One region of the Exiguobacterium sp. ZOR0005 genome, then DNA from elsewhere that is predicted to be linked to it. Evidence: predicted binding sites of a transcription regulator. Region 1 holds the regulator's gene; each other region holds the start of a gene.
What was found. Region 1 encodes Rex, which represses fermentation and respiration genes when NADH is low (regulators of the CRP and FNR family bind a similar motif). Its sites were predicted from a motif close to TTGTGAAATATTTCACAA; they were not measured.

Region 1 (5,797 bases):
ACGAGTTCGACACCGATATAGCCGGCGCCGATGACAGCGATGTTCGTCGCATCCGTCGCCCGTTCGATGATGCGCTGGGCGTGCGCATAGTTTTTACAAAGTTCGATGCCATCCATCTCGATGCCCGGGAGCGTCGGGACGATCGGCCATGAACCTGTCGTCACAACCAAACGGTCGTACGTGTCATGCACGTCTTCCCCCGTATCGAGATTTTTCGCGTGAATCGTCTTCGCCTCGGTGTCGATGTTCAACACGTCGTGCTTCATGCGCATCAATGCACCGAGCTCTTCAAGTTCACGAGGTGACGAGTAAAACAGTTCCTCGGCCCGTTGGACGACGCCGCCGACGTGGAGCGCAATCCCACACGAAAGGAAGCTGACGTTGTCGTTCCGCTCGTAAACGGTGATCTCAAGATTGTCATGCTTGGCAAGTAGTCCTTTGACAGCTGCTGTTCCTGCGTGTGTACATCCGATGACTGCGATTTTCATATGGTAGTCTCTCCTTTGAGTGGTTGGCAAGTTTATGATTGTGATAAATGTCACATTTAATTTCTAAACTTAGTGTACTATTTCACAAGGATGTTTGACAATGACTATGCTCAGTTTTTCACGTAATTATGTCAAAAGTTTGAACAGGCCTTGTGACACAAAAAGACCACCCTAAGGATAGGATGGTCACGACTCGAGTCGCCGCTGTTGAAACCAAAGGTACGTGGCGACGAAAATATAGATGATGAGCCCGAAGGCGTATAGACTAAATCCAACCAAACTCCACCCCATCCCGTCCCAGCCTCGGATGAAGACGAGACCGATGAGGAACAGCGTGTAGCCGACTCCCGTGATCAGGAGCGGGAGCGTCAGTCTTCGTTTATGTGACGAACGTAAAAAGTGAAGCGCACCGATGAGAAGCGCCGTCGTCAAGATGCCGACCGCGATGAGCGCGTCCCCGTAGTATTCCCACATGACCTATCCTCCCCGATTTGTTGATGGTCCCCTTATCTTACCACGGCGATGTCACACTTACTCGTTCAAAAAAACACCGCGTCCAAGAACGCGATGCTCACTTCTCATTCATTTGCTTCATCAAATCCATCTGTTCTTTCACCATCGCTTCTTTCTCCCGGCGAAGTACGCCCCGATACGTGATGCGTGAGATCGATAAACTGATCTCATACAAGAAGAAGAGCGGCAGCGACACCATGAGGTGCGACGTCAAGTCCGGCGGTGTGATGAACGCGGCGACGACGAACAAGGCGAAATAGGCATACTTTCGAATCGATGACAGGAAATACGGTGTCACGACGCCGATTCGCGTCAAGAACATCGTCACGACCGGCAACTGAAACAACAGACCGAACGGAATCGTCAGTTGCAACAAGAACGTGAAGTAGTTCGAGGCTCCGATGATTTGCGTCAGCCCGAGGTCTTGCCCGAGATCTGTCGAGATGTCGAGGACGAGCGGGAACAGCCAATAATAGGCGAACGCGAGACCGACGAGGAACAAGATAAAGATGATCGGGATGTAGGCGAGCGTCCCTTTCCGCTCGTTCGGATGCAGACCAGGTGCGACGAACGCCCACAGTTGATACAGTAGAAACGGACTGGCCGCGACGAGACCGATGACGAGCGCCAAATTCAAGTAAATCATGAGCGGGTCCGCGACCCCAAAGGCGTTCAGTTCTAGTCCTCGTTCGACGAGGTCCGCCTGTAGATAGGCGAGCACGTATTTGACACTCGGCAAAGCGATCAAAAAGAAGGCAAAGACGACAAATGCCGACAGCATCAGTCGTCTCCGCAGCTCTGTCAAGTGATCGGACAGCGCCCGCTCTTGATCAGTTTCATGGTTCATGATTACTGTTCTTTCTTCTCAGAGTCTTTCTTGTCGTTCTCGTCATGCTCTTTCATCATGCCGTTCGTGGCATTTTTGAACTCGCGGAGCGTCTGTCCGGCGGCACGGCCGAACTCAGGCAATTTCTTCGGTCCGAAGATGATGAGCGCGATGATGGCGATGATGAGCAAACTCACGCCACCCGGCATCCCGACGACGGGTGATGATAATAGAAATTCCATTATTGATGGACCCCCTCAGCAGATGGATAATGTTGCATAAAGTAAATGAGCGACTGGAGTTCGATCGACAAGTCGATATGATGGACGCGGACCGTATCCGGCACCGTCAAACGCGCCGGCGTGAAGTTCAAAATCCCTTTGATGCCAAAGCGGACCAAATCATCGGCGACCGACTGCGCGTATGCGGACGGGACCGTGAGAATGGCGACATCGATTTTGTTTTGCTTCATGATCTGTTCCATCTCATCGACGTGATGAATCGGGACACCGGACATCGTCGTGCCGACTTTTGTCTCGTCTGCGTCGAACCCGACGACGATATGTGTGTTATTGTTTTTAAGGAAGTTATAGTTGACGAAAGCTGTCCCGAGATGACCGACACCGACCAAGGCGACGTTCGTGATTTCGTCCTGGTTTAACGTCTTTCGGAAAAAGTCTAACAGATACTGCACGTTATAGCCATATCCCTTTTTACCGAGTGCACCGAAGTAAGAGAAGTCGCGACGAATCGTCGCCGAATCGACTTTGACCGCCTCACTCAGTTCGGCAGAAGAGACACGTTGTTTGCCTGACGAATGCAGGCTTTGGATAAATCGATAGTATAGTGGCAACCGTTTGGCTGTCGCTTGCGGAATCTTTGGTTCGTTTTGACTCAACGGAAAGAGCCTCCTTTTTACGACGCGTTTCAAACGAATCTGATTTCATACACCTTGATTGTAAACGAATTCACATAAGCACTCAACGAATATACCTGAAAAGACTAAAAAATACAGTATACTAAATACAGAGAAAGGGGTTTTTTCACTTGATCCTATTGCAAGTCAACAACCTGTCAAAATCATTCGGCGTCGAGCCGATTTTAGAGAACGTCAAACTTGAGATTCAAGAAGGGGAGCGCGTCGCCCTCGTCGGCCGAAACGGCGCCGGCAAATCGACGCTCCTCAAAGTCATCGCCGGGGAATATAACTATGACTCAGGCGACATCATGAAACCGAAAGATGTGACGATCGGTTACCTCGCCCAAGACTCAGGGTTAGAATCGAACGAGACGATTTGGAACGAGATGCTCACCGTCTTCTCCGATTTGATCGAACAAGAACAGACGCTTCGGCGGATGGAGCAAGACATGGGCTCGGAGCGCATCTTGAACGACGCGGACGCCTATGAACGTCTCCTCGCCGCGTATGACGAGGAACAGCACACGTTCAAAGACCGGGGCGGCTATCAATATGAAGCGACGATTCGCTCCGTCCTCCACGGGATGCGCTTCTATCCGGACGACTTCGAACGTCAAATCGACACGCTCTCAGGTGGTCAGCGGACCCGTCTCGCCTTGGCGAAGATGCTTCTGCAAAGCCCGGACCTCCTCATCTTGGATGAGCCGACGAACCATTTGGACATCGAGACGCTCGCCTGGCTCGAGAAGTACTTGAGCGGCTATAAAGGCGCCGTCCTCATCGTCTCCCACGACCGCTACTTCCTCGACCGGGTCGTCTCGGTCGTCTATGAGCTGTCACGCCACCGGAGCCGTCGCTTCGTCGGGAACTATACGAAGTACCTTGAACAAAAAGCAGCCATCTACGAACAAGAGAAGAAGCAGTTCGAGTCACAGCAAGAAGAGATCGCCAAGATGCAAGACTTCATCCAACGGAACATCGCCCGGGCGACGACGACGAAACGCGCCCAAAGCGTCCGGAAACGTCTCGAGAAAGTCGACCGGATGGACGCGCCGGACGGTGACGAGCGCAGTGCCGTCCTCTCGTTCACGATCAAGCGCCAAAGCGGGAACGACGTGTTGAGCGGCAGTGACCTCGCCATCGGATATGAGGAACCGATCGCTCAAAACCTCCGCTTCCAATTGCAGCGTGGCGAATCGGTCGCCCTCGTCGGCCCGAACGGGGTCGGCAAGTCGACGCTCTTGAAAGTGTTGACGAAACAACAGCCGGCACTCACCGGTGACATCCGTTACGGCACCGGCGTCGAGATCGGCTATTACGACCAGGAGCAACAGAACCTGTCCGATAAAAACCGCGTCATCGACGAGATTTGGAACGACTGGCCGCTCATGCGCGAGCAAGACGTGCGCAGCCTGCTCGGTCAGTTCCTCTTCAGCGGCGACGACGTCATGAAACGCGTCCACGAGCTGTCAGGCGGCGAGCGGGCCCGGTTGACGCTCGCGAAATTAAAGCTCGAACAGCCGAACTTGCTCATCTTGGATGAGCCGACGAACCACTTGGACCTCGACTCGAAGATGATCCTCGAGAACGCACTCCTCGACTATCCCGGCACGATCCTCTTCGTCTCGCACGACCGGTACTTCATCGACCGGCTCGCCACGCGCGTCTTAGAGATCACACCGACCGGCATCGACGAGTATCTCGGCGACTACTCGTATTACGTCGAGAAGAAAGAAGAACTCGAGGAGCTCGCCCGCCTCGCCCTCGCCGAGACGAAACAAGTCGTCGTCAAAAAACAGCGGGCCGACAAGGAACAACAACGTGAAGAACGTAGGATGAAGCAACGGATCGAAGAGATCGAGCTCACAATCGAACAGCACGAGGCGCGCCTCGAAGAGATTGAACAGCTTCTTTGCGAACCGGACGTCTTCAACGACTTCGCCCGGGCTCAAGAACTGTCGACCGAGTCCGATGCGACGAAAGAATCGATCACGGCACTGTATGCGGAATGGGAGGAGCTCCATTCATGATGCGGTCCCGTGCGCTGCGGATCGACTGGCTTCACGCGTTTTTGACCGGTCTTGCCTTCATCGTGCCGACCGGGACCGAATACGTGTCCGAGCTCATCCGCGGAGAGTCTACCGTCGTGCCGACGATCTTGTTTTACTTCCTTCCGGTCGTCATCGGCTTCATCGTCCAAACGTGGAGCGGCATCTTCATCAGTCTCCTGAGTGGATTGCTCATGAGCACGCTCTTCATCCGCCTCGTCGTCTGGCCGGTCGATGTGACCGTGCATAGTTTTTATGCGCCCGGGTCGGTCTGGTTCCACTTTTACCAAACGACCCTGTTCATGTGGGTGCTCGCTTTTCTCGTCTTCGCGGTCAGCCGCCTCAACACGTGGCATCGTGAGAAGTATCGTCGCCCTAAATCCTCAGACACCATGTCCTCATGAAATCGGACGTGGTGTTTTTTTATTCAACCATTGACAATGAGAATCATTTTCATTTAAGGTTGTCTTGAGGTGATAATCATGACGATTTTGATTGCATACGTGAGCATGTCCGGTAACACAGAAGACATCGCCCACTTGTTACAACATACATTGACCACGGCAGGATATACGGTAGTGGTGTCGGACGATTTAGAGTCACTTCCCGTCAATTCGCTATTGGAATACGATGGCGTCCTACTCGGCGCCTACACATGGGGTGACGGTGATGTACCGTACGAGGCGGAAGGTTTTGTAGACGATTTATATGACGCGGACTTAGACGCACTACCTTGTGCGGCGTTTGGTTCTGGTGATACCGATTACCCGAAATATTGTGCTGCCGTCGACACGATTGAAGACGCGCTTCGATCCGCGAGCGGGATGATCGCCGTTCCCTCTTTGAAGATTGAGTTTGACCCGAACACCGAAGCGAAACGTGAGGCGTGTGTCTCGTTCGCAACCACATTTATGGAACGACTCGAAAAACACAAAAAAGTTCAGCCCCTCGGCTGAACTTTTTTGTTAGAAATAACGCAACGGTTGGAACCCGCGCGTATGGA
Region 2 (5,797 bases), on a different contig from region 1:
GCTAGAAGTATATGATGAGGGAGACATGGTGTCGCGTGCTTCCATAAAAGCAGAAGGAGACAGCGATCAAGCGGCCAATCAAACCGTCGAGTATTATGTCTACTGATAGAAAAAACCGAGAGGCGGCCGCCTCTCGGTTATTTTAGTGGTTTCGGGACGATGATCCCTTCTTCTAAATCGAGCAACAAGTCAATCAGCTCGGCGCAAAACTCTGGGAACTGATCGAGAAACGCACCGGGACCGACTTCGTCCGTGAAGTCGATATAGAGGTCCGAGACGTTCCCGGCCATTTTCGCCGGAAGAGCGAGAAACGCCGACCCGAAACGCCAGCTGCCACGGATGTCTAGCAGTTTCCCAAGCATCACATCGCCAGGTTCCCGTACTTCTGGAAGGGTCACGTTGTACGTTTCTTTCGTCTCCCAATCGCGTAAACCGTTCTCGGTCACTTCAAAGATGCTGCAGCGTGGGACGGCCAGACCGCGGAGGGCATGATAGAGGGCCGGCGACATGTCCGCCTTATGCTCCACCAAGTAGCGGCCGTGCGGTGTCATCCCGTCCTCGTCCGTCTCAAAGAAGACGGCCCAATCGATGAAAAGGTCGCGGAACAGTTCGGCGTCTTTCAAGTGCCACGTGCCTTCCGAGGCGATCTCTTGAATATAGTTCGTCCACTGCGTGCTTCGTGCAAGTGCCGCTTGCTCATACAATTTCTTCAGCTCGGCCAGCAATTCGGACTCTTCCACGAGCAACGGGAATGGAATCACTTTCCGGTCTTTTTTCATCGGCGCGGTCCTCGCTTGTTCGCGGGACGTTTGACGACCGGGGGTTTATCTTCGATTCGCTTCTCGATGACGTCGCCACGGTAAATTTCGAGCTCTTTCAATTCGACGCCGAGTTGACGGGCGAACGATTTCAAATGTTTCAAGTCCTCATCAGTCACGAGTGAGAGGACGGTGCCGGCCGCGTTCCCGCGCGCCGTCCGGCCTGAACGGTGGATGAAGTCGTCAATCGACTCCGGCAAGTCGAAGTGGACGACGTGTGTCACTTCTTCGATGTCGAGGCCGCGAGCGGCAAGGCCTGTCGTGATGAGGAGCGGATACTCGCCTTTACGGAACTCACGGAGCGTCTCGACGCGTTCCCGTTTTCCTTTCAAGCTGTCGAGCATGCGATAGTTGACGTTCATCTTCTCGAGCTCACCTTTTAATGGTGGCAAGAACGAGCGGTTGTTGATGAAGGCGAGCGCTTTGACGCCGTCGACGTGAGACAGGCGGCGGAGCAGTTCTGGCTTATAGCGGCGTGTCGTCAACATGTAGCCATACGTCACTTGAGCACTTACGGCGCGCTCGATTTTGATGTGGACTGGCTCTGGTAAGAACGGGGCGGCCCATGCTTGAAGCGTATCCGTCAACGTCGCCGATACGAGCGCGATTTGACGATTCGATGCCGTATGTTTGATGATCCGTTCGGCCGCTTCTGTCAAACCGCTGTCAATGATTTGATCGGCTTCATCGATCACGATCGTATGCGTCTCGTGTAGTTTCAACTTTTTCTTATCGATCAATTCGACGAGACGCCCCGGCGTGCCGACGATCAAATGCGGTTTTTTCTTGAGGCGATCGATTTGGCGCTTCAGTTCGACGCCACCGATGAACGAGGCGATACGAACGTCACCTTTCTCGGTGAAACGTTGGGCCACTGCCTGGATCTGCATAACGAGCTCGCGTGTCGGAGCGACGATGACGACTTGGATCCGGTCGTTCGAGGCGTCGATTTTTTCGATAGCGGGTAAAAGGTAAGCGAGCGTTTTACCCGTTCCTGTCGGTGCTTCGATCGTGACGTCTTTTCCTTCTAATAGGGGCGGGAACGCTTCCGCCTGAACCGGCATCGGTTCCGTAAAGCCTAGGCGTTGCCAAGCTTCATTAATAAATGGTTTTGTAAAGTTCATATCATTTCTCCTTATCATTGGGCAAAAACAAAGGAAGCATAAGCGCTCCCTGTCTCAAATATAACGAACATGTTCAGTATCTCCGTCGAACGAGGAGCGAAGCGTTTGTGTGTACGTCTGGCCGTCTTCGAGGAGTTTGATGTGCACATCGACCCCGTCAGCCGTTCGATCGACACCTTCGATCGTGAATCCTTGGTATACGCGGTACTGTAATTCTGAAACGAGTTGCTCATACGGTTTCAATTCAGGGTGAGCCGCCACTACGACGATAGGACGGGAAATCAATGCTACGAGCAAGTGGTCGCGGTAATCGATGAAATCCTCGTTCTCGATGTCGTCGTCAAAGCGAATCCAAAACCCTGCGTCTTCAAATTCTGTGATAAATCCGTCACGCTGTTCGCCGGCTGCTTCTACTTTGAGAGAGACGCGGTCTCCGGTTTTTAAGTCGTGCTCGGCAGTCAATGGTTCATACGTCATGGGAAGAACCCCTTCCTCTTCTACAATGTTCTGCCTTCATTGTGTCCGATAACGGTCAAAAATTCAAGTTCTATCCCCGCACTGTGAGTTACATCACTATAAAAACTGTGTAAATCGTCACAGAACGATAAAAATGATACAGATAACGGAAAAATGATGGCCTATCAACCTTGAACTGTTTCATATGTATGTTAATTTATAGTATAACAGTAATTAAAGCGCTTACAAAAAAGCTGATATATCAACGTTCATAAGATTGTTACAACTTTCACAAGAATGTAAAACATAATGTTCACGTTTTCACGTACACTCATATTATAGAAAGCAGGCAGTTATCTCAACTTATGAGGAGTGACCCACAATGGCAACCGAAATTAAATCAGCCTGGTCAGGATTCGTTCCTGGGCAGTGGACAACGGAAGTGAACGTTGGTGAATTTATCCGCTTGAACCGACACGAGTATACAGGAAACGATTCGTTCTTGGCGGGACCGACAGAGGCGACGAATCGTCTTTGGGGACATGTGATGGAATTGACAAAACAAGAGCGGGAGCGCGGCGGCGTATGGGACGTCGATCAACACACGCCATCGACGATCATTTCGCACGGACCTGGGTACTTAGACAAAGAACTTGAAAAGGTTGTCGGTGTCCAGACAGACGAACCGTTCAAACGTTCGATCCACCCGAACGGCGGGATTCGCATGGTCGATGCCGCGCTCGAGTCGTATGGTTTCGAACCGGACAAAGAGATCACAAAGATTTATTCGGATATTCGTAAGACGCACAACCAAGGTGTGTTCGATGCGTATACGCCAGAAATGCGTGCTGCACGTAAGTCGGGGATCATTACAGGTCTTCCTGACGCTTACGGCCGTGGCCGCATCATCGGTGACTATCGCCGCGTGGCACTCTATGGAATCGACTTCTTGATGGCCGAACGGAAGAAAGATTTGGCGAAGCGTGGTGGCTTCTTATCAGAATCAGATATCCGCGACCGCGAAGAGTTATCTGAACAACTCCGTGCCCTTCAAGAATTAAAACAACTCGGTACGGCTTACGGATTCGATCTCGGCCGTCCGGCGGAGAATACTCAAGAGGCGTACCAATGGGTATATCTCGCATATCTTGCCGCTGTCAAAGAGCAAAACGGGGCAGCGATGTCACTCGGACGCGTCTCGACGTTCCTCGACGTCTATGCCGAGCGTGATATCGAAGCGGGGCGTTTGTCAGAATCAGACGTCCAAGAGATCGTCGATCACTTCATCATGAAACTCCGTATCGTCAAATTCTTACGGACACCTGATTATAACGAATTGTTCTCTGGCGACCCGACTTGGGTCACGGAATCAATCGGGGGGATGAGTGAAGACGGTCGCTCGAACGTGACGAAGAGCTCGTTCCGTTTCCTCCACTCGCTCTCGAACCTCGGCCCGGCACCAGAACCGAACTTGACGGTACTCTGGTCGACGAAGTTGCCGGAAGGATTCAAACAGTATTGCGCGAAGATGTCGATTGAGACGTCCGCCATCCAATATGAGAATGATGACCTCATGCTCCCGACGTTCGGTGACGATTACGGCATCGCCTGCTGTGTGTCACCGATGAAGATTGGGAAGCAGATGCAATTCTTTGGGGCCCGTGCCAACATGGCGAAAGCACTCCTCTACAGCATGAACGGGGGCCGTGACGAGAAGAGCGGCGATCAAATCGCGCCGGCATGGGAGTTGAACACAGAAGACGTGCTCACATATGACAAAGTGTACGCCGACTTCGACCGGACGCTCGACTGGCTCGCGGAACTTTACGTCAACACGCTCAACGTCATCCACTTCATGCATGACAAGTATGCGTACGAACGCATCGAGATGGCGCTTCACGACCCAGAGATTTTGCGGACGATGGCATGCGGGATCGCTGGACTTTCGGTCACAGCGGACAGTCTTTCGGCCATCAAGTACGCGACAGTCAAACCGGTTCGTAACCAAGCAGGCATCGCCGTCGACTTCGAGACGGAAGGCGAATTCCCGAAATTCGGAAACAATGACGACCGTGTCGATGCGATCGCTGTCGAACTCGTTGAGTCGTTCATGGAAAAAGTCCGGAAACATAAAACGTACCGTGACGCGCTTCATACGCAGTCCGTTTTGACGATCACGTCGAACGTCGTCTACGGCAAGAAGACGGGGAACACACCAGACGGACGTCGCGCCGGCGAACCGTTCGCACCGGGTGCGAACCCGATGCATGGCCGTGATACGAAAGGAGCGGCAGCCTCGCTCTCATCAGTCGCGAAACTACCGTTCGAACATGCGCAAGATGGTATCTCATATACGTTCTCGATCGTGCCGAAAGCACTCGGAAAAGAAGACGTCGCTCGTGAACTCAACTTGGCTGCTCTTCTTGACGGTTATATGGGCGGCGAGCACAAAGGACATCACTTGAACGTCAACGTCTTCAACCGTGAGACGTTGCTCGACGCGATGGAGCATCCAGAAGAATATCCACAGCTCACGATCCGCGTCTCGGGCTACGCCGTCAACTTCATCAAGTTGACACGCGAGCAACAGATCGACGTCATCAACCGTACGTTCCACGGTTCACTGTAAGCAATCAAGGCTTGGCGGCCTTCGGATGAAGGCCGCTCATTCGTTAGGAGGTCATTTCGATGACAATGGGATATGTACACTCGGTCGAATCGTTTGGAACCGTTGACGGCCCGGGAATTCGTTTTATCGTCTTTTTACAAGGTTGTGCGCTCCGGTGTTTGTATTGTCACAACGCTGATACGTGGGATTTCAAAAAAAATAACCATCGTTCGGCCGAGGATGTCATTCAAGAAGCGCTCAGCTATCGTCCGTTCATGGAGGCGTCAAAAGGCGGCATCACGATTTCAGGCGGTGACCCACTCGCACAGCCAGAGTTTTTAGAGGCGCTGTTGCGGGAGGCGAAAAAACACGGTCTCCATACGACACTCGATACGTCGGGTGCTTTACGCCCTCCTAACTTAGATGCGATTTTAGATCATACCGACCTCGTGCTGCTCGATATCAAACATATCGATGATGACATGTGTAAAAAACTGACGGGACGGAGCAACGTCAACACGCTCGCGCTTGCCGAACATTTATCCGAGCGCGGAACGAAAATGTGGATCCGCCACGTCCTTGTCCCTGAATGGACGCTCGACGAAGGGGCGCTTCGGCGCACGGCGGCGTTCATTCAAAAACTCGACCACGTCGAGAAGGTCGAAATCTTGCCGTACCATGAGATGGGTGTCTACAAATGGGAGGCGCTCGGTCTCGACTATCCGTTAAAAGGAATCAAGCCTCCGACGACGGAAGAAGTCGAATGGGCGGAAGGGATTTTGCAAGGAGCC
Region 3 (5,797 bases), on a different contig from region 1:
GCTCGACACTATGCGCTTATTTGAACAAGACAACGTCTATACGAAACAAATGAAACCGCAGGCGGACGAACGTGCCATCGTTCAAGGACATTGTTATCGCTTCACCGTGCTCACGAGTCAATTGATTCGGATGGAGTATGCCGAGGATGGTGTGTTTGAAGATCGACCGACCCAAGTCGTCTGGAATCGCGAGTTCGACGTCCCAGATTTTCGCGTCGTGGAAAATGAGCATGAGCTGCAAATCATCACGGAGCACGTTCATTTGTATTACGTGAAAGGTCCGTTCGCACCGAACACGCTCTATGTAGACGTGAAGGGGAACTTTAGTACGTATTACAGCCGTTACACGTTCCATGGGGTAGAACGGACGCTAAAAGGAACGGCCCGGACACTTGACCACGTGGACGGTGCGGTTGAGCTCGAAGAAGGGATCGCCTCAAAACAAGGCTATGCCGTGATTGACGACTCGACATCATTCATCATGACAGACGATCGGTTCGTGGAACCTCGTCGTAAAGGCATCCATGATTTGTATTACTTCGGTTATGGCCACGAGTATCGGCAAGCACTGCGCGATTTCTATCAATTGACAGGCCCGACGCCGCTTCTGCCGCGTAAGGCGCTCGGCAACTGGTGGAGCCGCTACTGGCGATATGATGAGACGGAATATAAGAGCCTGATGCATCGATTCAGAACCGAGGACATCCCGTTCTCCGTCAGTGTCATCGATATGGATTGGCACGTCACGGATATCCCCGAAGAATTCGGGAGCGGTTGGACGGGCTATTCGTGGAATAAAAACTTGTTCCCGGACCCGAAAGGCTTTTTGAGTTGGTTAAAAGAAGAAGGGTTCCTCGTGACATTAAATCTGCATCCTGCCGATGGTGTCCGCGCATTTGAAGATCAGTATGCGGCGATGGCGGAGGCGATGGGCATCGATCCCGAGACCGGTGACCGGATTCCGTTTGACTTCTCCGACAAGCGTTTCATCCAATCCTATTTTGAGCAGATGCATCATCCGCATGAAGCGGATGGCGTCGACTTTTGGTGGATCGACTGGCAACAAGGATCGACGTCGAAGATGGAAGGACTCGACCCGCTCTGGATGCTGAATCATTATCATGCGGTCGATATCGCGCGCGACGGCAACCGGCCGCTCATCTTTTCGCGTTATGCCGGGCCGGGGAGTCACCGTTATCCGGTCGGATTCTCGGGCGACACGCTCATCTCGTGGGCTTCACTCGCGTTCCAGCCGTACTTCACGGCCACGGCCTCGAATATCGGATACGGCTGGTGGAGCCATGATATCGGTGGGCATTACCGTGGCGTGAAAGACGATGAGCTCGCGGCACGTTGGGTCGCTTTCGGCGTGTTCAGTCCGATTACGCGACTCCATTCGACGTTTAGCATTTTCAATGGGAAAGAGCCATGGCGATTCGGTATGGAAGCCGAACAGGCGATGAAACACTTCCTTCGGCTCCGACATCAACTCGTGCCATATTTGTATACGATGAATTGGCGCAATCATATGGACGCGACACCGCTCATTTTGCCGATGTATTATGACCATCCGGAAGATGAGATGGCATACGAAGCGCCGAATCAGTATTATTTCGGCAGTGAGTTAGTTGTGGCCCCGATCGTCGTCAAACGAAACGACCGCCTCCACGTCGCTCCGGCGAACGTTTGGTTACCGGAAGGCGACTGGTTCGATTTCTTCACCGGACATCATTACGTCGGTGGAAAATCCGTGCGTGCTTTCCGGCGACTTGACGAACAGGCCGTGTTCGCGAAAGCCGGGGCGATCGTCCCGATGGCGGCACACCATACCGGTAGCAACAATACGGACAATCCGGCCGAACTTGAAGTCGTCGTCTTTCCGGGCGCCTCAAACACGTTCACGTTGTTTGAAGATAACGGAACGGATCGCGCCTATGAGACCGGTGCCTATGCGGAAACGACATTCACCCTTGATTGGGAAGCGAGACGCTTACACATCCGTGTGACCGGGGACACGACCGTCTTACCGGAGGAGCGGAACATCACCTTGCTCGTGCGCGGCGTTAAAGCAGAAGGCGAATATGAGCGGGCGACACAGACGCTTCGAGTCGAACTCGGTCCGATTGAAGAAGAGCTGACCGTCGAGCTCCCGGTCGAGCTGACGACGAATGATAATCGTCTCGATCGCTTATATCAATTTCTTGACCGAGCCGAGATCGCGTATGATTTGAAGGATCGACTCTATCGGTCGGCCGCGGCGAAAACGCGGCTTGAAGCTTGGCTCTTTGATTTACATGCGCTCGAATTGGATCGTGACTTACAAGATGCGATCATGGAACTGATGCTGGATTAAAGAGGGGGCAGCCCCTCTTTTTTCTTGTCAGAAAACTGTCGGAATTTGAAAGCGTTTACATTATCGCAATCCCTTATACTGAGAGAGAAGAAGTTGATTGAGGAAGTGAGGGATGCACGATGTCACAACGATGGACGATCGACGACTTGAGACAAATCGATGTTTTTCAAAAGAGTGCCAGTCGGGAATTAGAGGCGCTCCTGCCCCACGTCTACTGCCGCACGTATCGGAAAGGACAGATTTTGTTCATGGAAGGGGACCCGCGCGAGCGTGTCTATTTTTTAATGGACGGCTACGTCAAACTCGAACGTTTGAATGAAGCGGCGACCTATCAATATGCGGACTATTTGAAACCGAAGCAACTGTTCCCGTACAGCGGCATGTTCACCGAGACGTATTATCGGCATTCGGCGGAAGCGCTCACCGATATCTCGGTCATTTATATGCCGACCGACCGTTTCGAACAGCTCGTCTCGAGAAATGCGACGATGCTCCTGCACATCGTCGGACAAATGAATCGGATTCTTGATTTGCACGAGCGGCGTGTTCAAGAAATCATCACGCCGAGTGCGACCGACCGCGTGTTGAACACGATCCACTATTTGATTGAAGACCTCGGGGAACGCGATGCTGACGGGGTCCGGGTCCGTTGTCCGTTCACGACGGTCGAGCTGTCACGAATCTCGGGGACATCACGGGAGACGGTCTCGAACATTTTGTCCAAGCTCCGAAAAGAAGACATCCTTCAATTGGATGCCCGCCAACTCGTGACCGAGCATCCTGAATACTTCGAGCAAGCGAGCCATTGACACCGTTTGAACCGGACGGTGTTTTTTGCATGTCCTGCTAAGCGAAGCGTTCGCTATGGAGCGATGCATACGATATAATTAGTGAGAATCATCACAAAGAAATGATGTTACGGATTGTTAGAAAGGATGAACGCAGTGAAACGACTGCAAGCTCTCGCTTTAGCCGAAAAACGGCATATCGTCGGGCTCGTCATCGCGGCCGTCATGATCGGGTTGTCGATTTTGGCCCAAGCCTATTTGATCGTCGATGTCGTCGATCGTGTTTTCTTAAAAAATGAATCATTTGAAAGTGTCCTCCCGGCGCTCGGTTGGCTCGTCCTCGCCTTGCTCGTAAGGGCGATGTTCGGTTACGTCTCGGGCCGGATCGGGGCAAGTCTGTCGGAAAAGGCGAAGCGGACGCTCCGGCGACAGTTGCTCGACCGCTATACGTCGAATCCGATCGAGACGTCGCTGTCCGGTCAGTCCGGAAAAAAAGTGAGCGTCTACATGGATGCGGTCGATGAAGTCGATGCCTACTTCAGCCAGTACTGGCCGCAAGTCATTCAAACGTCGATTATCCCGCTTCTCATCCTTATCGTCGTCTTCAGCCAGCATTGGATTTCGGGCGTCATCATGATGGTGACGGCGCCGTTCATCCCGATCTTCTTTATCATCATCGGGATTGCGACCCAGAAGAAGTCTGAGCAACAGATGGAGAAGATGAATCAGTTTTCGGGTAAGTTTTTGGACGTCTTGCAAGGGTTGACGACGCTCAAGTTGTACGGGCGGACCGAACGGGAAGCCCAAGCGATCGAGAAGAGCAGCCTTGATTTTCGGGACGCGACGATGGTCGTCTTAAAGACCGCCTTCTTGTCCGGACTCATGCTCGAATTTATCTCGATGCTCAGTACCGGTGTCGTTGCGCTTGAAGTCGCGTTGCAGATGGTCGTCTGGCAAAACTTGACGTTCTTCGCAGGGTTCTTGATTCTCGTGTTGGCACCTGAATATTACCTGGCCATCAAAGACTTGGGCGGTGCGTTCCATACCGGACGCGGCAGCATGGGCGCGGCCGACCGGATTTTCGAGGCGCTCGATGCCCCGGAAGAGCGCATCACATGGGGCGACCGTGAACTGTCGAACCGGACCCCGGACCTGTCACTTGAAGGCGTCTCGTTTCAATATGAAGGCGGGCGCTTCACGCTCCATCCGCTCAGCGGTCAAATCCCGGCTCGTTCCCACGTCGCCTTGGTTGGGGCGAGCGGATCAGGGAAGACGACCGTGTTGAACGTCTTGTCCGGACTCGTCAACCCGGATGCCGGGCGAGTGCTCGTGGACGGCAAGCCGCTCCACACGTATACCGATACGTCTTGGTATGGGACGGTCGGATACATCTCACAAAACCCTTACTTGTTCGCCGGGACGCTCGCCGACAACATCGCGCTCGGCGAAACGGCCGATGAGGCAGCCATCTTGCGCGCGGCAGAAGCGGCAGGACTCGTCGACGTCATCGGTAACTTGCCGGACGGGCTCCATACCGAGCTCGGGGAAGGCGGTTACGGACTTTCCGGCGGTGAACGGCAACGACTCGCGCTGGCCCGCGCATTCTTGAAGCGGCCGGGAATTATCTTGTTCGACGAACCGACGACAGGACTTGATTTGATGACCGAACGAATCGTTCGGCGGTCGATCGAGGAGTTGTCGCGTGACGCGACGCTCGTCACCGTCGCGCATCGCCTGCACACGATCAAACAGGCTGATGCGATTTGGTTCATGGAAGAAGGCGAGCTCGTCGCGAGCGGGACGCATGAGCAAATGCTCGATGTGCCAGCCTATGCCGAATTGTTTGCACTGCAGAAAGGAGTGAGCGGATGAGTTCACTTTGGACAATCACCAAATGGATGATGAAAGAGAAGAAGGATATCGTCCTCTCGATCTTCTTCGGTTATGTGGCCGGCCTTGCCGCCGTCGCGTTATTCGCGGCGAGCGGGTATCTCGTCTCCCGGGCCGGGCTTGTGCCGCCTCTTTACGCGCTCATGATCCCGGTCGTCTTGATCAAGTTGTTTGGCGTCATCCGGGCAAGTGCTCGTTACCAAGAACGTCTCGCCTCGCACCGGGCGACGTTCACGATTTTGAGCGAACTTCGTGTTCGGTTTTATCGCCAACTCGAGCCGCTCGTCCCGAACATTTTCGCCAAGTACCGAAGCGGGGATTTGCTCGCGCGTGTCGTCGGAGACGTCGAAAGTTTGCAAAATTACTTTCTGCGCGTGTTCTATCCGCCTATCATCTTAGTGCTCGTCTTCTTGAGCACAATCTTTTTCGTCACGTACTTCTCACTGCTCGTCAGCCTATGGATCTTGTTTGGCGTGATCGTGACCGGGTTTTTGATTCCGGCGTTGTTCGCAGGCGTTCGCGCCAAGCATGACCAAGAGATTCGGACGCTCCGCGGAGACTTGTCGAGCGGGATGACCGAGATGATGTACGGGTATCGAGACCTGTTGCTTCATGATCAGCTCGGACGCACACGAGACGATCTGCTCGACCGAAGCGACCGTTACGCCGCAGTTCAACGGCGAGACGTGACGAATCAGTTCTTCAACTCGTCGCTCGTCGTCGGGGCGTCTCTCCTCGTTTCATGGGGTGTGCTCGCCATCGGGGC
Region 4 (5,797 bases), on a different contig from region 1:
TCTTGTCTGCACTTGAAGCCGAACCGGTCACGACGCCACGGTCGCCGATCGAAAAGGAGGCGACAGACGAGGCGGCTCAACTGTCGTTGTTCGAGACGAGCGATGACGTCCGCCAACAACTGCTCGAGCTTGATCTGCTCGCCATGAACCCAATCGAGGCGATGCAGGCGCTTTATGCGCTACAACAGTCTGCGAAGAAAGGATGAGACGATGGGCATCATTCAAGAACTGCCAGAACAGTTAGCGAACCGGATCGCTGCCGGTGAAGTCGTCGAGCGCCCGGCCTCGGTCGTAAAAGAGCTTGTCGAGAACGCAATCGATGCCGGTGCGACGAAAATCGAGGTCGAACTCGTAGAAGCCGGGATTCGGTTGATCAAAGTTCGTGACAACGGCCACGGTTTCTATGAAGACGATGCCGCGCGCGCCTTTTTAAGGCATGCGACGAGTAAGATTCGCGATGAACACGACTTATTCCGCATTCGTACGCTCGGCTTTCGAGGCGAGGCGCTCGCGTCGATCGCTTCGGTGAGTCACGTCACACTCAAGTCTCGACGGACAGAAGAAGACGGGTTTGAAATGACGCTCCAAGGCGGCGTCGTGACCGAGACGATGCCGACAGCGGCCAACGTCGGCACAGAAATTGCCGTCAGTCAGCTATTTTTTAATACACCGGCTCGGCTGAAGTATTTGAAGACGTCGGCGACAGAACTCGCAAGCATCACTGATACACTCAACCGAATCGCGCTATCCCATCCAGAAGTCCGTCTGTCCGCGTTTCATGAAGACAAAGAGCTGCTTCGGACGAACGGAAACGGAGACGTCAAACAAGTGATGCTCGCCATTTACGGCCGGCAAGTCGCCTCGCAAATCGTCACGGCGACGGGCAAGACGAACGATTACAGTTTGAGCGCGTATCTCGTCCGTCCCGAAGTGACCCGCTCGAACAAACAGTACGTGACGCTCATCTTGAACGGACGGAGCATTAAAAATTTTGCCTTGACCCAAAGCGTGCTCGACGGGTATCATACGCTCCTTCCAATCGGGCGCTATCCGATTGCCGTACTCGAGGTGAATATGGATCCGATGCTCATCGACGTCAACGTCCACCCGACGAAGCGGGAAGTCCGGCTCTCCAAAGAGAAAGAACTGTGCCAATTGATTCGAGAGACGGTCCAGCTGACGTTGCGCGAGCAACGCCTCATCCCGTCAGTTCAGCCAAAACCGAAACCGGAGCGCATTCAGTCTGAGCAAGAACGGCTCGACTTCACCGTGGAACGTTCGCCTGAAGTGAAAGAGGACGTTGAATGGAACTATCCGATCCCTCGTGAGCCAATCACGTCACCGAGCAATTGGGCGCCGACGCCGCACTCGCAAGAGGCCACGCCTAAACGTGAGTTTGAGACCACGCCTAAAAAGAAACAAGGGGAGCGGCTCCCGTCGCTCGACGTCATCGGTCAACTGCATGCGAGCTATATCGTCTGTGGCGCCGAGGACGGTATGTACGTCATTGACCAACATGCCGCCCAAGAACGTATCAAATATGAGCTGTTTTATGAACAACTCGGGCGTCCTGAAAAAGAATATCAGTTGTTGCTGCTTCCACTCACGCTCGAGTTCACGCAAGAAGAAGCGCTCGCCATCGAAGAAGTCACTACGCTATTAGAAGAGGCGGGTCTGCAACTCGAACCGTTCGGTGGCAACACGTTCCTCGTCCGTGAGATTCCGACGTGGTATCCGCAACATGACCTCGAAGGGACGGTCCGGGATTTGATCGAGATGGCGATTCGGGACCGGTCCATTAATATTGCCAAGTACCGCGAAGAGGCTTCGATCTTAATGGCGTGTAAACGTTCGATCAAAGCGAACCATCCGTTGAACATCGAGATGATGCGCCAACTGATCGACGATTTGAATCAGACCGCTTCCCCGTATACGTGTCCGCACGGACGACCGATTCTCGTGAAGTGGAGCACGTATGAACTTGAGAAGCTATTCAAGCGCGTTATGTGACACCGCTGTAATCTTTTTTTAACGGGCTGTAACGTTTATCTTGACCGGCCACTGGGAACAATATACACATGTCGCTCAACGCATCGAGGTTGAGAGGTGGCTCTTTCACTGCCTCACCCTCAAGATGTAGACATGATCGATAAACCAGTAGGGGGATAAGATTATGGCAGACAAGCTTAATGTAACGAAACGAGAATTACGACCACGTTCGGTCCGCGCTAACTTGCGCAAAGAAGGTAAAGTGTTAGGTGTCGTCTACGGCTACAAAGTCGAGAGCACACCGGTCGCATTCGAAGAGATGGCGCTCCGTAAAATTCTGCGCGAACATGGCGATAACGCCTTGATCGAATTGAACATCGACGGCAAGAAAGTGAACACGCTCGTGCACGGGACGGAAGTTGACCCGTTTACGAACGAGTACAAACACGTCGAGTTCATGGCCGTGAAGATGGACGAAGCGACAGAAGTCGAAGCGGACGTCGCACTTGTCGGCGACGCGAAAGGTGTCAAAGAAGGTGGCTTCTTGGCTCAAACGCTCTATAAAGTCACGGTATCAGCAACACCAGCCAACATTCCAGAGCGCATCGAACTCGATGTATCTGAACTTGGCATCGGTGAGTCGGTGACGGTCGCGGACATTCCAGAAAACAAAGACTACGAGGTTGTCTCGGACGGCGAGCTTCAAATTGCATCGGTCAATGAGCCGGTCTCTCTTGAAGAGCTCGAAGCAGACACAGACACAACAACAGAAAGTGAAGCTGAAGCGACTGAAGAAGAGTCAGCTGACGAAGTTTCTGAAGAGTCTAAAGAGAAGTCTGAAGACAAAGAATAAGCGATTTAAGCGGTCCTCTCGGAGGGCCGTTTTTTTGTTGTCACCGCTTTGCCATATGTAAACGATTACGATGTGAAAAATGTGTCAACAGATTGAAATGAACCTTGCTTTTTGTCACGCCCGGGCTTATATTGTTAATGATTTCACATACATTGTTCTTATTTAAATAGGTTATTCAAACAGAAAGAAGGGTTTGTGACATGGCATCAATGGAAATCCATGCACTTGAATCATTGCGGAAGAAAGCACAGGCGTCTTCGCAAATGATTCATTATCGGCCAATGGAATACTTTTTACGGGCGATGCTCGCGGGGATCTTTATCGGGTTCGCCTCTATCTTCACATTAAAAATCGTCAACGGCATGTATTTGCTCGATTCGCCGTTCACGACGCTCATTGGCGGTTTCTCGTTCGGGATCGCGCTCGTCATGATCATCTACGGGGGGGCCGAACTGTTCACCGGGAACACGATGTACTTCACGACATCGACGATGCGTGGGTATACGACACTGAGCGACACGATGCTCGTCTGGTTGTTATGCTTTGTCGGGAACGCGGTCGGCGGGATTTTGTTCGCCTTATTGCTCGCACCGACCGGAATCATTCAAGAACTCGGGATGAACAACTGGTTGTTCGCGGTCGTCGAGAGCAAGATGCACCACACGACGGTCGAGATCTTCTTCCGTGCCATCTTCTGTAACTGGATGGTCTGTCTTGCGATCTTTTTACCGAAACAAATGAAAAATGAGTTCGCCCAAATCTTCTCGATGATCTTTCTCGTCGCCGTCTTCTTCGCCTCTGGGTTCGATCACGTCATCGCGAACTTCGTCTTGTTCGCGCTCACGCTCGTCGTCCCGCATCCGGAGACAATCAGCTTCGCTGGCGCGATCCACAACTTGGTCCCGGCGACGTTCGGGAACATCATCGGTGGGGCGTTATTCATGGGAGCGATTTACACATGGTTGAACGCGAAAGGATTGCGTGAAGCGGAAGAATCGGAAGAAGTCGAACTGAAAATCGTCAAACCGGCAAAAGAGGTATGACATACATCACGATATCGAACAGTCGAGTCCACGCCTAGGATTCGGCTGTTTTTTCCATGTCCGCTCGTTTCAACTGTCACAATTTCGTGCCGCCTTCGATTTGATAAACGTGACATAATCAATATATAGGTGGTTCAACCGTTTATTACGAACTATGGATCAATATATAGTGAGGTGTTGCGAAGTGAATTTAGTTCAGCTGTACGAGGACGTCTGTGTCCTGCCCGATCAAGATTTAGTACAAGAAAACGCCAACGTCGACGGGAAATCGCCGCTCGGGAAACTGGCGCGTCTATCGTCTGAAGTATCAAAAGAATTGGCCACAACATACTTGTTGTCGAAGCGCTCGAGGCAGGCAATTGCGGACAATTTCCTTTACGTCCATGATGCGGACTACTATGTGACAGGCTCGACGACATGTTGTCAAATCCCGCTCGGGGACTTGCTTGCGAACGGATTCCATACGGGTCATGGGACGATAAGATCACCCCAGGATATCCGTTCGGCGATGGCGCTCGCATCGATCATTCTTCAAGCGAATCAAAACATGCAGCATGGTGGACAGGCGTTTCCGACGTTCGATGCCGACCTCGCCCCATACGTCGAGAAAACGTACGAGCGACATGTTAAACGCTTGAAATCGCTTCCGGTCGATTTATCGGATAGCCAAATCGAAGCGATTGCAGAGCAAGAGACGGTCACGGCCACGTACCAAGCGTGTGAGGCGTTCATCCATAACGCGAACTCGATGCATTCCCGCGGTGGCGGTCAAGTACCGTTCGTCTCCATCAATTATGGGACCGACACATCACCTTGGGGCCGCGTCTTCATTCGGGAACTGTTACAGGCGACAGAACGGGGACTCGGGAACGGTGAGACGCCGATCTTCCCGATTCAAATTTTCAAAGTGAAAGAGGGGGTCAACTTTAACGAAGGCGATCCGAACGTTGACTTGTTCCAGTTGGCGTGTCGTGTTACTGGAAAGAGGTTGTTCCCGAACTTCTCCTTTATCGACGCTCCGTTCAATGCAGCATACTATGACGGGACACCTGCTTCAGAAGTCGCTTACATGGGGTGCCGAACCCGGGTCATGGGCAATCGTCACGGTGCAGAGACGTCGATTGGAAGAGGGAACTTGTCGTTCTCGACGTTGAACCTCGTCAAAATCGCGCTCGTATCATCGGATTTGAAGTCATTTTATGAGACGCTCGATACGTATATCGACATCGCCATCGAACAGTTGCTTGAGCGATTTGAGTATCAATGCAAACGTCGTGCCGATGAGTTCCGCTTCTTATACGCCCAACACGTGTGGCGCGGTAGTGAGACGCTCGCACCTGACGATGAGCTGCGGGAAGTGTTGAAACAAGGGACGTTGTCGCTCGGTTTCATTGGACTCGCTGAAACGTTACGTGTTCTCGTCGGAGCGACGCATGCAGAGTCGAGGGACGCTGAACGGCTCGGTCTCGACATCGTTGCGCGATTGGCCGAGCGGATGAAAGCGGCGGCAGAACGCTATGACTTGAACTTCTCGCTTTTGGCGACGCCCGCGGAAGGATTGTCCGGAAAGTTCGTCTTAAAAGATCAACAGTCGTTCGGGATAATCGAAGGAGTGACTGATCGGGCCTTTTACACGAACTCGTATCACGTCCCCGTATATCAGAACGTGTCTATCCGAGAGAAAATTCGGCTAGAGGCCCCGTATCATGCACTTTGTGACGCCGGTCATATCACGTACGTCGAAGTCGACGGGTCACTCGCCCATAACCCGGAAGCGGTCGAGTCGATTGTCAGGCTCATGCGTCAGTATAATATCGGTTACGGATCAATCAACCATCCGGTCGATCGTTGCGGTAGTTGCGGACTCGAAGGAATCATCGATGAGGCGTGCCCAACGTGCGGCGAGGTCGAG

Region 2: the regulator Rex is predicted to act here: its motif matches at 2,676-2,693, upstream of pflB (formate C-acetyltransferase).
Region 3: the regulator Rex is predicted to act here: its motif matches at 3,242-3,259, upstream of cydD (thiol reductant ABC exporter subunit CydD).
Region 4: the regulator Rex is predicted to act here: its motif matches at 2,974-2,991, upstream of L971_RS09900 (formate/nitrite transporter family protein).

The regions. Positions count from the first base shown of each region.
Region 1 is NZ_JTLB01000006.1:59,551-65,347, forward strand. Features, by position in the region: gene L971_RS02690 (FAD-dependent oxidoreductase) at 1-488, opposite strand, end outside; gene L971_RS02695 (YesK family protein) at 675-962, opposite strand; gene tatC (twin-arginine translocase subunit TatC) at 1,060-1,848, opposite strand; gene tatA (twin-arginine translocase TatA/TatE family subunit) at 1,851-2,069, opposite strand; gene L971_RS02710 (redox-sensing transcriptional repressor Rex) at 2,069-2,725, opposite strand; gene L971_RS02715 (ABC-F family ATP-binding cassette domain-containing protein) at 2,875-4,776, shown strand; gene L971_RS02720 (hypothetical protein) at 4,773-5,198, shown strand; gene L971_RS02725 (flavodoxin domain-containing protein) at 5,277-5,750, shown strand; gene L971_RS02730 (hypothetical protein) at 5,760-5,797, opposite strand, start outside.
Region 2 is NZ_JTLB01000022.1:39-5,835, reverse strand. Features, by position in the region: gene L971_RS08865 (hypothetical protein) at 1-106, shown strand, start outside; gene L971_RS08860 (hypothetical protein) at 138-779, opposite strand; gene L971_RS08855 (DEAD/DEAH box helicase) at 776-1,942, opposite strand; gene L971_RS08850 (hypothetical protein) at 1,997-2,419, opposite strand; gene pflB (formate C-acetyltransferase) at 2,781-5,027, shown strand; gene pflA (pyruvate formate-lyase-activating protein) at 5,087-5,797, shown strand, end outside.
Region 3 is NZ_JTLB01000013.1:60,058-65,854, forward strand. Features, by position in the region: gene L971_RS05655 (glycoside hydrolase family 31 protein) at 11-2,353, shown strand; gene L971_RS05660 (Crp/Fnr family transcriptional regulator) at 2,473-3,162, shown strand; gene cydD (thiol reductant ABC exporter subunit CydD) at 3,289-5,013, shown strand; gene cydC (thiol reductant ABC exporter subunit CydC) at 5,010-5,797, shown strand, end outside.
Region 4 is NZ_JTLB01000023.1:67,036-72,832, forward strand. Features, by position in the region: gene mutS (DNA mismatch repair protein MutS) at 1-206, shown strand, start outside; gene mutL (DNA mismatch repair endonuclease MutL) at 211-2,010, shown strand; gene L971_RS09895 (50S ribosomal protein L25/general stress protein Ctc) at 2,174-2,842, shown strand; gene L971_RS09900 (formate/nitrite transporter family protein) at 3,052-3,885, shown strand; gene L971_RS09905 (anaerobic ribonucleoside triphosphate reductase) at 4,040-5,797, shown strand, end outside.